3 regions of the Micromonospora sp. IBHARD003 genome follow, and region 3 is predicted to be linked to each of the others. Evidence: predicted binding sites of a transcription regulator. Region 3 holds the regulator's gene; each other region holds the start of a gene.
What was found. The regulator HrcA, encoded in region 3, represses chaperone genes, less so after heat shock. The targets are predictions, from matches to a motif close to GGTTNGCACNCTCNNNNNGAGNGTGCNAACC.

Region 1 (4,277 bases), 2.3 Mb from region 3:
GGAACGGGGGGCTCCTCCGTCCCTGGGGACGGCGCAGCTCGGAGGGTCCGGAGCACGGGGCGTTCAGCGCCCCGGGAGCTCAGGGCCCCAGGAACTCAGCGGGGCCCGGTGGCCCCGGGAGCTCAGTGGGAGTGACCGTGGCCGTGGCCCGCATCCGCCGGCTCCTCTTCCTTCTTCTCCACCACGAGGGTCTCGGTGGTGAGCAGCAGGGAGGCGATCGACGCGGCGTTCTCCAGGGCGGAGCGCGTGACCTTGACCGGGTCGATGACGCCGGCCTTCACCAGGTCGCCGTACTCGCCGGTCGCGGCGTTGAAGCCCTGACCCTTCTCCAGCTCCGCCACCTTCGCGGTGATGACGTAGCCCTCGAGGCCGGCGTTCTCGGCGATCCAGCGCAGCGGCTCGACGGCGGCGCGGCGCACGACCGCGACACCGGTGGCCTCGTCGCCGGCCTTGCCGAGGTTGCCCTCGAGCACCTTGACGGCGTGGACCAGCGCGGAGCCACCGCCGGAGACGATGCCCTCCTCGACCGCGGCGCGGGTCGCGGAGATGGCGTCCTCGAGACGGTGCTTCTTCTCCTTCAGCTCCACCTCGGTGGCGGCGCCGACCTTGATCACGCACACGCCGCCGGCCAGCTTCGCGAGGCGCTCCTGGAGCTTCTCGCGGTCCCAGTCGGAGTCCGTGGTCTCGATCTCGGCCTTGATCTGCGCGACGCGGCCTGCCACGTCCTCGCTCTTGCCACCGCCGTCGACGATCGTGGTGTCGTCCTTGGTGATGGTGATGCGGCGGGCGGAGCCCAGCACGTCCAGACCGGCCTGGTCGAGCTTGAGGCCGACCTCCTCGGCGATGACGGTGGCACCGGTGAGGGTGGCCATGTCCTGGAGCATCGCCTTGCGACGGTCACCGAAGCCGGGGGCCTTGACCGCGACCGCGTTGAAGGTGCCGCGGATCTTGTTGACGACCAGGGTGGACAGGGCCTCGCCCTCGACGTCCTCGGCGATGATCAGCAGCGGCTTGGAGGCACCGGCCTGGATGATCTTCTCGAGGAGCGGCAACAGGTCCGTGATCGCGGAGATCTTGCCCTGGTTGATCAGGATGTACGGGTCGTCGAGGACGGCCTCCATACGCTCCGGGTCGGTCACCATGTACGGCGACAGGTAACCCTTGTCGAAGGCCATGCCCTCGGTGAAGTCCAGCTCCAGACCGAAGGTGTTGGACTCCTCGACGGTGATGACACCGTCCTTGCCGACCTTGTCCATCGCCTCGGCGATGAGCTCGCCGACCTGCTGGTCCTGGGCGGACAGCGCGGCGACGGCGGCGATGTCGGACTTCTCCTCGATCGGACGCGCGGTGGCGATCAGCTCGTCGGAGACGGCCTTGACCGCGGCGTCGATGCCCTTCTTCAGGGCGGCCGGGGAGGCACCGGCGGCGACGTTGCGCAGACCCTCGCGGACCAGCGCCTGGGCGAGCACGGTGGCGGTGGTGGTGCCGTCACCCGCGATGTCGTTGGTCTTGGTCGCCACCTCCTTCACCAGCTGGGCGCCGAGGTTCTCGTACGGGTCCTCGATCTCGACCTCACGGGCGATCGTGACACCGTCGTTGGTGATGGTGGGCGCACCGAACTTCTTGTCGATCACGACGTTGCGGCCCTTGGGGCCGATCGTCACCTTGACCGTGTCGGCGAGCTTGTTGACGCCGCGCTCAAGGGCGCGACGGGCGTCCTCGTCGAACTTCAGGATCTTCGCCATGGAGCTTCTCAAGTCCTCTCGTTGCGATCCTCGGCTGCCTGCGGGACAGCCGCCATCGCGAAAAACGAACCGCGCCCCGGCGACCCGGCTTCTCAGACACGGGGGCCAGGGCGCGGCTCAAGCAAACCTGCTGGTGCGGGTCATCCGGGGACACCCCCGGACGACCGACCTACTTCTCGACGATCGCGAGCACGTCGCGGGCCGAGAGGACGAGGTACTCCTCGCCGTTGTACTTCACCTCGGTGCCGCCGTACTTGCTGTAGAGCACGACATCGCCGGTCTTGACGTCGAGCGGCAGGCGCTCGCCGTTCTCGAAGCGACCCGGGCCGACGGCCAGGACGACGCCCTCCTGGGGCTTCTCCTTAGCAGTGTCCGGGATGACCAGGCCAGAGGCCGTGGTCTGCTCGGCGTCGAGCGGCTGGACCACAATGCGGTCCTCGAGCGGCTTGATGGCAACCTTGGAGCTGGTGGTCGTCACGATCCGACCTCCCCCTTCGGAGATCTCACGGGGTTTACTGTCTGAGGTGGCGACCAGGTCGATCCGTCGTCGCGGGTGCCGGACCTGCCCGTCGCTGTGTTGGCACTCTCCTGTGGGGAGTGCCAGAGCCGAGACTATGACTGCGATTAGCACTCGGTCAAGCGGAGTGCCAATCCGCCCCGTGTGGCGGTTCGTTTCCGGTGCGGACAACGGACGAACACGCCGTCGCGTTCCGCCCGGGCGCCCGGGCGTGTGAACGGCCGGCAGGCGGCGCCCACCGCGCCGCAGCGACCGCGACCGACCACCCGGACGGCGCCAGGTCCGTCCGGGCCGACAGGACGTGACCGAGTCGCACGAACGGACCCCGGGACCCCGGCCGGAAGGTCCGCTCACACATAGTCCTCCAGGCGCGCCACGGCGTACCCCTTCGCGGTGATGACCCGCATGACCTCCCGGATGAGTTCGGGCATCCGGGCCTTCCACTCCGCCTCGCCGCGGAAGTGCGTCAGGATGATGTCTCCGGGGTGCAGATCCCGGTCCGCCTCCCGCCACTCCATGCGGTCCGGGAACGCCTCCGCGGCCCAGAGCGGCACGGCCTCGATCCCGCACGACCTCGCCGCCCGCAGCGTGTTCCGGTCGTAGGCGCCGTACGGCGGCCTGAAGAGCCGGGGCCGCTCGCCGAAGTGCTCCTCGATGCGCGCCTGCTGCCCGCAGATCTCCCTGCGCTGGACGGGATACGGAAGCCCGCGCAGATACCGGTGCGTGAGGGTGTGGTTGTTCAGCACCACGCCGCGGTCCTGCATCCTCCCGAAGTACGCGTAGTTGTCGCGCACCAGGTAGTCGGTGAGGAACGCGCTGTACGGAATCTCCAGGTCGTTCATCATCCGCGTCAGCGCGGGGTCCTTCTCGGCGCCGTCGTCGATCGTGAGGAAGACGACCTTGTCCTTGGTGGGCACGGTGGTGAAGACGGGCGGGAGGCCCTCGGGGTCGTCGACCTCGAAGCCCTCGCGTGTGGTGATCTCCGGCTTCCTGTCCGGTGGCGGGGGCGCGGGCAGCGGGACCATGCCGAGATCCCAGTGCCGCGCGGCCGCGGCCCGGGGCCCGGACCCCATGCGCTCCGCACGGGACCCGGGAGCCCCGCCCGGGCCCGCGGCTCCGTGCGGGTCGGAGCCCCCGGGGCTCCGCGAGCCGTCGGGGCCCGCGGACCCGCCCGTACAGTTCCCGCCGACCGCGGCGACGAGCAGAGCGGTCAGTACCAGCAACCAGCCCCGCCACCCATTTCTCGTTTTTACGTTTTGTCGTACAGGCCCCATGGCGCCGCATCCTGTCAGCGCCGCGCGCCGGCGGGCGCCCGACACCGCCGCCGGGCGCGGCACCATCCCCCGACTGGCCGACAATGGCCGGGTGGACGACGTCTCCTTCCCCCATCTCGGACCGCTGCTCGGCACCGAAGGGCAGGCCCTGCTGACCGCTCTTCGCAACTACGACCCGGCACGGGAACTGGCCGTGGCGACCCGCTTGCGCCGCGACCACCCGGCCGAGCTGGTCTCGGCTGCGCTCACCCAGGCGCGGCTGCGGCAGCGAGCGGTGGCCAAGTTCGGCGCCGACGACGCGTACCGGATGTACTTCACGCCGAACGGGGTCGAGCAGGCCACCCGCCGCTCGGTCGCCGCCTACCGGGCCGGGCGGTTCCGGGACATCGGCCCGGCCCAGGTCACCGATCTGTGCTGCGGCATCGGCGGCGACGCGATCGCCCTCGCCCGCGAGGGCTTCGTCGTGGACGCGGTCGACCGGGACCCGCTGACCGCCGAGGCCGCCCTGCTCAACGTGTGCACGGTGGTGGAGGGGACACCCCTGATCACGGTCAGCTGCGCGGACGTCATGGAGTACGACCTGAACGGCGCGGAGTCGCTGTTCATCGACCCCGCCAGACGCGGCGGCACGGGCGGCCGTGGCGGCCGGATCTTCGACCCCGAGGCGTACTCGCCGCCGCTGTCCTGGGCGGTCGACGCGGTACGACGGGTCGGCACCGGAGCCATCAAGATCGCCCCCGG
Region 2 (4,277 bases), 1.1 Mb from region 3:
GGTGTTCCAGTGGAAGTCGCGCGCGGTGACCGTCACGGCCACCGCCGACAGGACGCGGGCGCTGCCCGGCGAGACCGTCACGGTCACCGGGCGGATGGTGGACGCCGCCGACCCGGCCCAGCCGATCGCCGCCGAGGCCGTGCGGGTCAGCCTGGGCTACGAGGACCGCGGGACGGGCTGGGGCCGTACGGTCACGACCGATACGGACGGCCGCTTCACCGCGAAGCTCACGGCCACCCCGGGCATCCGGCTGAGCGGCTGGACGGCCGCACCGCAGGACGGGTTCCTCAGGGGCTCCGCCGCGGGGCCGCTGGCGATGCCCACCGAGTCCAGGATCGACGGCGTCCAGTCGTCGATCCGGGCCGACGGCCTGGTCACCGTCACCGGCACGTTCCGCAACACCTACGACCGCACGGACTCGTTCGACCTCGAGCCGGTCCAGCTGGAGCACTCGGCGGACGGCAAGACGGGCTGGAAGAAGATCGCCACCGCCACGGCTTCGTCCATGTACCCGCTCTTCACACTGACCGCGGTCAGCACCGGCGGCCACTACCGGGTGCACCACCTCACCAACGACCGGTTCGTGGAGAGCTTCGGCCCGGTGGCGAAGCTGACCCGCACCGCGACCCGGGTGCTGAACGTGAACGCCGCCCCGGAGCCGGTCAAGAAGGGCGCGACGGTCACCGTGACCGGCACGCTCCAGCAGTACACCGCCGGGACGTGGAAGGCGTACCCGGGCCAGCCGGTGCAACTGTGGTTCCGTGCGACGGGCGCGCCACGCTTCTCCCTGGTCCGCTCGGGCAAGACCGACGCCGCCGGAAAGGCCGCGCTCAAGGGCACCGCGGGCAGGGACGGGATCTGGCTGCTCCGCTACTTCGGTGACGCGACGCACTTCAACTCGACGGCCACGGGCGACTTCGTCGACGTGCGCTGAGTGTCCGTGTGCGCTGAGGTCGGCGTGATCGGGCGGTCGCGCTGTCGGGCGTGATCGCGCGATCGCGTCGACGGGCAGCCGCGCCGGCGCGCGGACAACAGGAGAAACACACGAGGGCGGCACCCCCTTGGAGGGGGTGCCGCCCTCGGTATCAGGACGGTCGATCAACCAATGGTCGATCAGAAGTCCATGTCACCGCCCGGCATGCCACCCGGGGCGGCCGCGGCGGCCTTCTCCGGCTTGTCGGCGATGACGGCCTCGGTGGTGAGGAACAGCGCGGCGATGGAGGCGGCGTTCTGCAGCGCGGAACGGGTCACCTTCGCCGGGTCGATGATGCCCTCGGCGACCAGGTCGACGTATTCGCCGGTCGCGGCGTTCAGACCGTGGCCCGGGGTCAGGTTGCGCACCTTCTCCACCACGACACCGCCCTCGAGGCCGGCGTTGACGGCGATCTGCTTCAGCGGGGCCTCGAGCGCCAGCTTGACGGCGGCGGCACCGGTGGCCTCGTCGCCCTCGAGCTCCAGCTTCTCGAAGACCTGGGCGGCCTGCAGCAGGGCCACGCCACCACCGGCGACGATGCCCTCCTCGACGGCGGCCTTCGCGTTGCGGACGGCGTCCTCGATGCGGTGCTTGCGCTCCTTGAGCTCGACCTCGGTCGCGGCACCGGCCTTGATGACGGCCACGCCGCCGGCCAGCTTCGCGAGGCGCTCCTGGAGCTTCTCGCGGTCGTAGTCCGAGTCCGAGTTCTCGATCTCGGCGCGGATCTGGTTGACGCGGCCCTGAACCTGGTCGCTGTCACCGGAACCGTCGACGATCGTGGTCTCGTCCTTGGTGATGACGACCTTGCGGGCGCGGCCGAGCAGGTCCAGACCGGCGTTCTCCAGCTTGAGGCCGACCTCCTCGGAGATGACCGTGCCACCGGTGAGGATGGCGATGTCACCGAGCATGGCCTTGCGGCGGTCGCCGAAGCCCGGGGCCTTGACGGCAACGGACTTGAAGGTGCCGCGGATCTTGTTGACGACCAGGGTCGACAGGGCCTCGCCCTCGACGTCCTCGGCGATGATCAGCAGCGGCTTGCCCGACTGCATGACCTTCTCCAGCAGCGGGAGCAGGTCCTTCACCGAGGAGACCTTGGAGTTGACGATCAGGATGTACGGGTCCTCGAGGGAGGCCTCCATACGCTCCATGTCGGTGGCGAAGTACGCCGAGATGTAGCCCTTGTCGAAGCGCATACCCTCGGTGAGCTCAAGCTCCAGACCGAAGGTCTGGGACTCCTCGACGGTGATGACGCCTTCCTTGCCGACCTTGTCCATCGCCTCGGCGATGAGCTCGCCGATCTGGGTGTCGGCGGCGGAGATGGAGGCGGTGGAGGCGATCTGCTCCTTGGTCTCGACCTCCTTGGCCTGGTCGAGCAGCGCGCCGGAGACGGCCTCGACGGCCTTCTCGATACCGCGCTTCAGAGCCATCGGGTTGGCGCCGGCCGCCACGTTGCGCAGGCCCTCGCGGACGAGCGCCTGGGCGAGGACGGTCGCGGTGGTCGTACCGTCACCGGCGACGTCGTCCGTCTTCTTGGCGACTTCCTTGACCAGCTCGGCGCCGATCTTCTCGTACGGGTCCTCGAGCTCGATCTCCTTGGCGATGGAGACACCATCGTTGGTGATCGTGGGGGCGCCCCACTTCTTCTCGAGGACGACGTTCCGGCCCTTGGGGCCAAGGGTGACCTTGACGGCGTCGGCGAGCTGGTTCATCCCGCGCTCGAGACCGCGCCGTGCCTCCTCGTCGAACGCGATGATCTTGGCCATGTGAAGTGGTCCTCCAGGACTTGGGGGTCCCCCCGTGCCCGCAGGGCTACGGGGGAGGATGCTTCTGGACCGCGCTGGTGCCCGCGACGGACGGCCTGCATGCCTTGCGGTTCCTTGCCCCACACGGCCTGCGGACCTCACCGACCCGGTCCTCGTTGTCACTCTCACTCGGAGAGTGCTAACGCCAATGATTAGCACTCGGACCCCGAGAGTGCAAGCGGCTTCGAAGAAGCCTCGATGAGGGGTGGCGGTCGGCTGGGGCCTCCCCGCCGAAGGCAGGGGAAGGGGTGGACGCAAGCGGCTTCGAAGAAGCCTCCGCACCCCGGCGAAGCCCGGCAGGCCCCTTACCCAGGCAGCACGGAGGGCCCGCACCCCTGGCACGGGCCCTCCGTAGCGTTGCTGCAGTCAGTCGGCGCTCAGCCGGCTACGCGGACCATGTCCGCCTGCGGCCCCTTCTGGCCCTGCGAGATCTCGAACTCGACCCGCTGGCCCTCCTCCAGGGTGCGGTAACCGTCCATCTGGATCGCGCTGTAGTGGACGAAAACATCCGCACCACCGTCGACCGCGATGAAGCCGTACCCCTTCTCCGCGTTGAACCACTTGACGGTGCCCTGAGCCATGCCTAACTCCCCTATTACTGGCCCTTGCACAGGACCGCACTTCGCGGACCCGGGTCAGACCTCGCCCACGAAGATTTCCCGTGCTCTGGAGGCGCGGAAGACCTTCATGAACGGCGCCGGAACGCGTCGACCGCGGCTGAATGTATCTGTCCAACTGCCCTCTGCAACAGGTCAATCGGACGAGAAATCTGAGCATGGCCGATCGGAAATTTCGGCCCAACTCCGAGCAACGCCGGGCAAGTCGGGCCGGGCAAAGCGCACAAAACGCGCAAATAGCTCGAACACTTTGGCTGTTTCTTGTCGCGCGCGGACGCATTCTCATATGCCCGCGGCACAAACAGCGAAGAGGAACGTCCCCAACTCTACCGCGACCGCAACAGCGGAATTGCCCCCTCCGCAGAGCTTGCGGAGGGGACATTCCGGGTGACGGAACGTGCTGGATCCAGGGTCAGTACGGCGCCCGAATACGGACCGAACGGACCACTCGGGCGGGGCTCAGCCGCCGGCGACGGCGGGGATGATCGAGACGCCCGCGCCGTCCGGCGTCGCCGTCTCCAGGCCCTGCTCGAAGCGGACGTCGTCGTCGTTGACGTAGACGTTCACGAAGCGGCGCAGCTTGCCCTGGTCGTCCAGGACGCGGGCGGCGATACCGGTGTGGTTCTTCTCCAGGTCGGCAATGACCTCCGCGAGGGTCGCGCCCTCCGCCGATACCTCGGCCTGACCACCGGTGTAGGTGCGCAGGATGGTGGGGATGCGGACGTTGACGCTCATGCGAGGCCAGCCTCTCGGAAGGAGTCCAGGGTGGGGCGGATGACCGCGGTCATTCCCGTCGTGGGGGCCACCGCGTCCAGGGTCTTCAGGCCGTCACCCGTGTTGACGACCACGGTCGTGAGGGACGGGTCGATGACTCCGGCCTCGATC
Region 3 (4,277 bases):
TGCCGTGGTGCCCTCCGGCCTCGGCACCCTGCACACAGAGGGCGTCGGCGCCCGCGAGCTGGGCGGCCTGGGCTTCCTCGGGTGTGGTGACCGTGACGACGGTGAGCGTGCCGGCGCGCCTGAAGGCGGCGACGGTGGCCTTGGACGGGCAGCCGAAGGTGAAGGACACCAGCGGTACGGGGTCGTCGCGCAGGATGGCGAGTTTGGCTTCGTACCCGTCGTCCCGTCCGGAATCCGGGTCGCCGAGCGGTGTCTCGTACCAGGTCTGCTCACCCGCGACCTGCTGCCGGTAGACGTCCACGGCCGCCGCGTCGGCGTACGCGGGCTGTGGCATGAACAGGTTGACCCCGAAGGGCCGCCCGGTGAGCCCCCTCAGCTGCTTGATCTCCTGGTACATCCCGTCCGCGGTCTTGTACCCGGCGGCGAGGAACCCCAGACCGCCCGCCTCGCAGACGGCAGCAGCCAGATCCGGGCAGGAGGCACCGCCCGCCATGGGGGCCTGCACGATCGGATAGCGGCAGAGATCGGTCAGCGGGGAGGGCATGCCCGCATGGTGCCACGTCCGGGCGCCGTGTCCGAATCCCGCGGCCCCGGGCGACCACCGGGACGTCCGGGAGTCCGGCCAGGTCCTGTCCGGGGCGCGGTATCCCAGGGGTGCAGGGGCTATGCCGTACCCGGCCTTGGCGGTCCGTGCGCGGATCATCCGCACCGAACCGCCAGGGCCGGGAATCGTTCTTCGCCACAGCCGTACGGGCGCCTCAGCGACCGTTGAAGGCGTCCTTCAGCCGGGAGAACAGCCCCTGCTGGCCCGGCTGGAACTGCCCCACGGGCCGTTCCTCGCCGCGCAGCTTCGCCAGCTCCCGCAGCAGCCTCTCCTGCTCCGGGTCCAGCTTCGACGGGGTCTGCACCTCGACGTGGACGATGAGGTCTCCGCGGCCGCCGCCGCGCAGATGCGTGACACCGCGGCCGTGCAGCGGGATCGACTGCCCGGACTGGGTCCCAGGGCGGATGTCGACCTCCTCCATGCCGTCCAGCGTCTCCAGCGGCACCTTGGTGCCGAGCGCGCCCGCCGTCATCGGGATGGTCACCGTGCAGTGGAGATCGTCACCGCGGCGCTGGAAGACCGGATGCGGCAGTTCGTGGATCTCGACGTACAGATCGCCGGCGGGGCCGCCGCCGGGGCCGACCTCGCCCTCGCCCGCGAGCTGGATCCGGGTGCCGTTGTCGACGCCCGCCGGGATCTTCACGGTGAGCGTGCGGCGGGAGCGCACCCGCCCGTCGCCCGCGCACTCCGGGCACGGGGTCGGGACGACGGTGCCGAAACCCTGGCACTGGGGACAGGGGCGCGAGGTCATGACCTGGCCCAGGAAGGACCGGGTGACCTGTGAGACCTCACCGCGGCCGCGGCACATGTCACACGTCTGCGCCGACGTACCGGGCGCCGCGCCCTCACCGGAGCAGGTCGTGCACACGACGGCCGTGTCGACCTGGATGTCCTTCGTCGTGCCGAAGGCCGACTCGCTGAGCTCGACCTCCAGCCGGATCATCGCGTCCTGGCCGCGCCGGGTCCGCGATCGCGGCCCGCGCTGGGACGCCGTACCGAAGAAGGCGTCCATGATGTCCGAGAAGTTCCCGAAGCCGCCCGCGCCGAAGCCACCGGCGCCGCCGCCGCCCGATGCGGACAGCGGGTCGCCGCCGAGGTCGTAGACCTGCTTCTTCTGCGGGTCCGAGAGCACCTCGTACGCGGCGTTGATCTCCTTGAAGCGCTCCTGCGTCTTCGGATCCGGGTTCACATCCGGGTGGAGCTCACGCGCCAGTCGCCGGAAGGCCTTCTTGATCTCGTCCTGCGATGCGTCGCGGCGCACGCCGAGTACGGCGTAGTAGTCCGTGGCCACTTACGACTCCGCCAGGATCTGTCCGACGTAACGTGCCACTGCGCGTACCGCTCCCATCGTTCCGGGGTAGTCCATGCGGGTCGGTCCGACCACGCCGAGTTTGGCGACAGCCTCGTCGCCCGAACCGTAGCCGACAGCGACCACGGACGTGGAGTTGAGGCCCTCGTGGGCGATCTCGTGCCCGATCCGGACCGTCATACCTGAGTCCTTCGCCTCACCGAGCAGCTTGAGCAGCACCACCTGCTCCTCCAGCGCCTCCAGGACGGGCCGGATGGTGAGGGGGAAGTCGTGCGAGAAGCGCGTCAGATTGGCGGTGCCGCCGATCATCAGCCGCTCCTCGGTCTCCTCGACAAGGGTTTCGAGCAGCGTCGACAGCACCGCGGAGACGGTGGCGCGGTCCTCCGGGACGAAGGACTCCGGAAGGTCCTGCACCAGCTGCGGCACATCGGTGAAGCGCCGGCCGACGACCCGGCTGTTCAGCCGGGCCCGCAGATCCGCCAGCGAGGTGTCGGAGAACGGCGCCGGGCAGTCCACGTGCCGCTGCTCGACCCGTCCGGTGTCCGTGATCAGGACCAGCATCAGCCGTGCCGGGGCGAGAGCCAGCAGCTCCACGTGCCGCACCGTCGAGCGGGTCAGCGACGGGTACTGGACGACGGCGACCTGCCGGGTGAGCTGCGCCAGCAGCCGCACCGTGCGGGCCACCACGTCGTCGAGGTCCACGGCGCCGTCGAGGAAGTTCTGGATGGCCCGCCGTTCGGGGGACGACAGCGGCTTGACGCCGGCGAGCCTGTCCACGAACAGGCGATAGCCCTTGTCCGTGGGGATCCGGCCGGCGCTGGTGTGGGGCTGGGCGATATAGCCCTCGTCCTCCAGTACGGCCATGTCGTTGCGCACGGTGGCCGGTGAGACGCCCAGCTGGTGACGCTCGGTGAGGGCCTTGGAACCGACGGGCTCCTCCGTGCCGACGTAGTCCTGGACGATGGCGCGCAGGACCTCGAGTCTGCGTTCGCTGAGCATCGTGCGCACCTCCAGCTCGGTTCATCGGTGGGTCGGTCGGTGTGATCTGGCACTCACCATGTCGGAGTGCCAGAGTCCCCCCGGCAAGTGTACGGCCGCGAGGTATACCCCTAGCAAGGGCGACCGGACGGCGAACCGGTCACGACAACGCACCGTGAGCACGCCGGGACGTCCCCGGGTACACCGGGATAGCGTCGCCGTATGGACGTCAGTTGGGAAGACTTCGGCTGGGAGCGCGTCGCCGAGGGGGTCGGCCGCCGGCGCCTGCCGGTATGGGACGCCACGGCCGCCGTGGTGGTCGGGGACGACGCTGTGCTCCTGTTCGACACCGGCTCGACGCTGCGTGAGGGCGCAGAACTGCGCACACAGATCCAGACCCTCCTCGGGGGACGGCGTGTGACGCATATCGCCCTCAGCCACCCCCACTTCGACCATGTGCTCGGCACGGCGGCGTTCTCGGCGGCACAGGTGTACGGCGCGGTGGGGGTCGACCGGCTGCTGCAGCGGGAACGGGACGCGCTGCGGGACGACGCCATCCGCCACGGAATGGCCCCCGCCGACGCCGTCCAGGCCACGGATCTGCTGGTGGTGCCGCGGCATGTCGTGAGCGGCGAGTGGACCCTGGACCTCGGCGGCCGCCAGGTGCTGCTGGCGAACGCCGGACCCGGTCACACCGGCCACGACCTCGTCGTGCTCGTGCCGGGCACGGCCGGCGGCCCGGAGGTCGTCCTGTGCGGCGATCTGGTCGAGGAGTCGGGGGATCCGCAGGCAGGGCGGGACGCCATTCCCTCCCGGTGGCCCGCGGCTCTGGACCGGCTGCTCGCGCTGGGCGGGGACGACGCGCGGTACGTACCGGGTCACGGGGCCGTGGTGGACGCGGCTTTCGTGCGCGCCCAACGCGATGAGCTGGCACGGCGGTTCGGGGTGTCGTAGCGTCTGCCCAATGCGCAGCTACAGCCCCGATCTGACGCCTCCCTGGAAGCGGTCCGCCCCGGTGCCCGAGGTCGCGGCCGAGCCCGACCTGGTCGTCGAGGAGGTCGCGACGGGCTTCTGCGGCGCGGTGATCCGCTGCGAGGCGGGGACGGTGACCCTGGAGGACCGCTTCGGCAAGCACCGGGTCTTCCCGCTGGAGCCGCGCGGGTTCCTGCTCGAGGGCCGGGTGGTCACACTGGTCCGGCCGGCCTCCGGCGCGCCGGTACGGCCCACCCGCACGGCCTCCGGGTCGATCGCAGTTCCCGGCTCGCGCGCCCGGGTCGCCCGTGCCGGGCGCATCTATGTGGAGGGCCGGCACGACGCGGAGCTGGTCGAGAAGGTCTGGGGCGACGATCTGCGCATCGAGGGCGTCGTCGTCGAGTACCTGGAAGG

Region 1: the regulator HrcA is predicted to act here: its motif matches at 2,321-2,351, upstream of groES (co-chaperone GroES).
Region 2: the regulator HrcA is predicted to act here: its motif matches at 2,890-2,920, upstream of groL (chaperonin GroEL).

The regions. Positions count from the first base shown of each region.
Region 1 is NZ_JBWBBX010000001.1:5,049,817-5,054,093, reverse strand. Features, by position in the region: gene groL (chaperonin GroEL) at 123-1,745, opposite strand; gene groES (co-chaperone GroES) at 1,915-2,223, opposite strand; gene ACTWOL_RS22560 (polysaccharide deacetylase family protein) at 2,613-3,335, opposite strand; gene ACTWOL_RS22555 (class I SAM-dependent methyltransferase) at 3,628-4,277, shown strand, end outside.
Region 2 is NZ_JBWBBX010000001.1:3,854,880-3,859,156, forward strand. Features, by position in the region: gene ACTWOL_RS17060 (hypothetical protein) at 1-934, shown strand, start outside; gene groL (chaperonin GroEL) at 1,114-2,736, opposite strand; gene ACTWOL_RS17070 (cold-shock protein) at 3,153-3,356, opposite strand; gene ACTWOL_RS17075 (MoaD/ThiS family protein) at 3,852-4,127, opposite strand; gene thrC (threonine synthase) at 4,124-4,277, opposite strand, start outside.
Region 3 is NZ_JBWBBX010000001.1:2,770,704-2,774,980, forward strand. Features, by position in the region: gene ACTWOL_RS12460 (nitronate monooxygenase) at 1-544, opposite strand, end outside; gene dnaJ (molecular chaperone DnaJ) at 759-1,895, opposite strand; gene hrcA (heat-inducible transcriptional repressor HrcA) at 1,896-2,912, opposite strand; gene ACTWOL_RS12475 (MBL fold metallo-hydrolase) at 3,114-3,845, shown strand; gene ACTWOL_RS12480 (DUF3097 domain-containing protein) at 3,856-4,277, shown strand, end outside.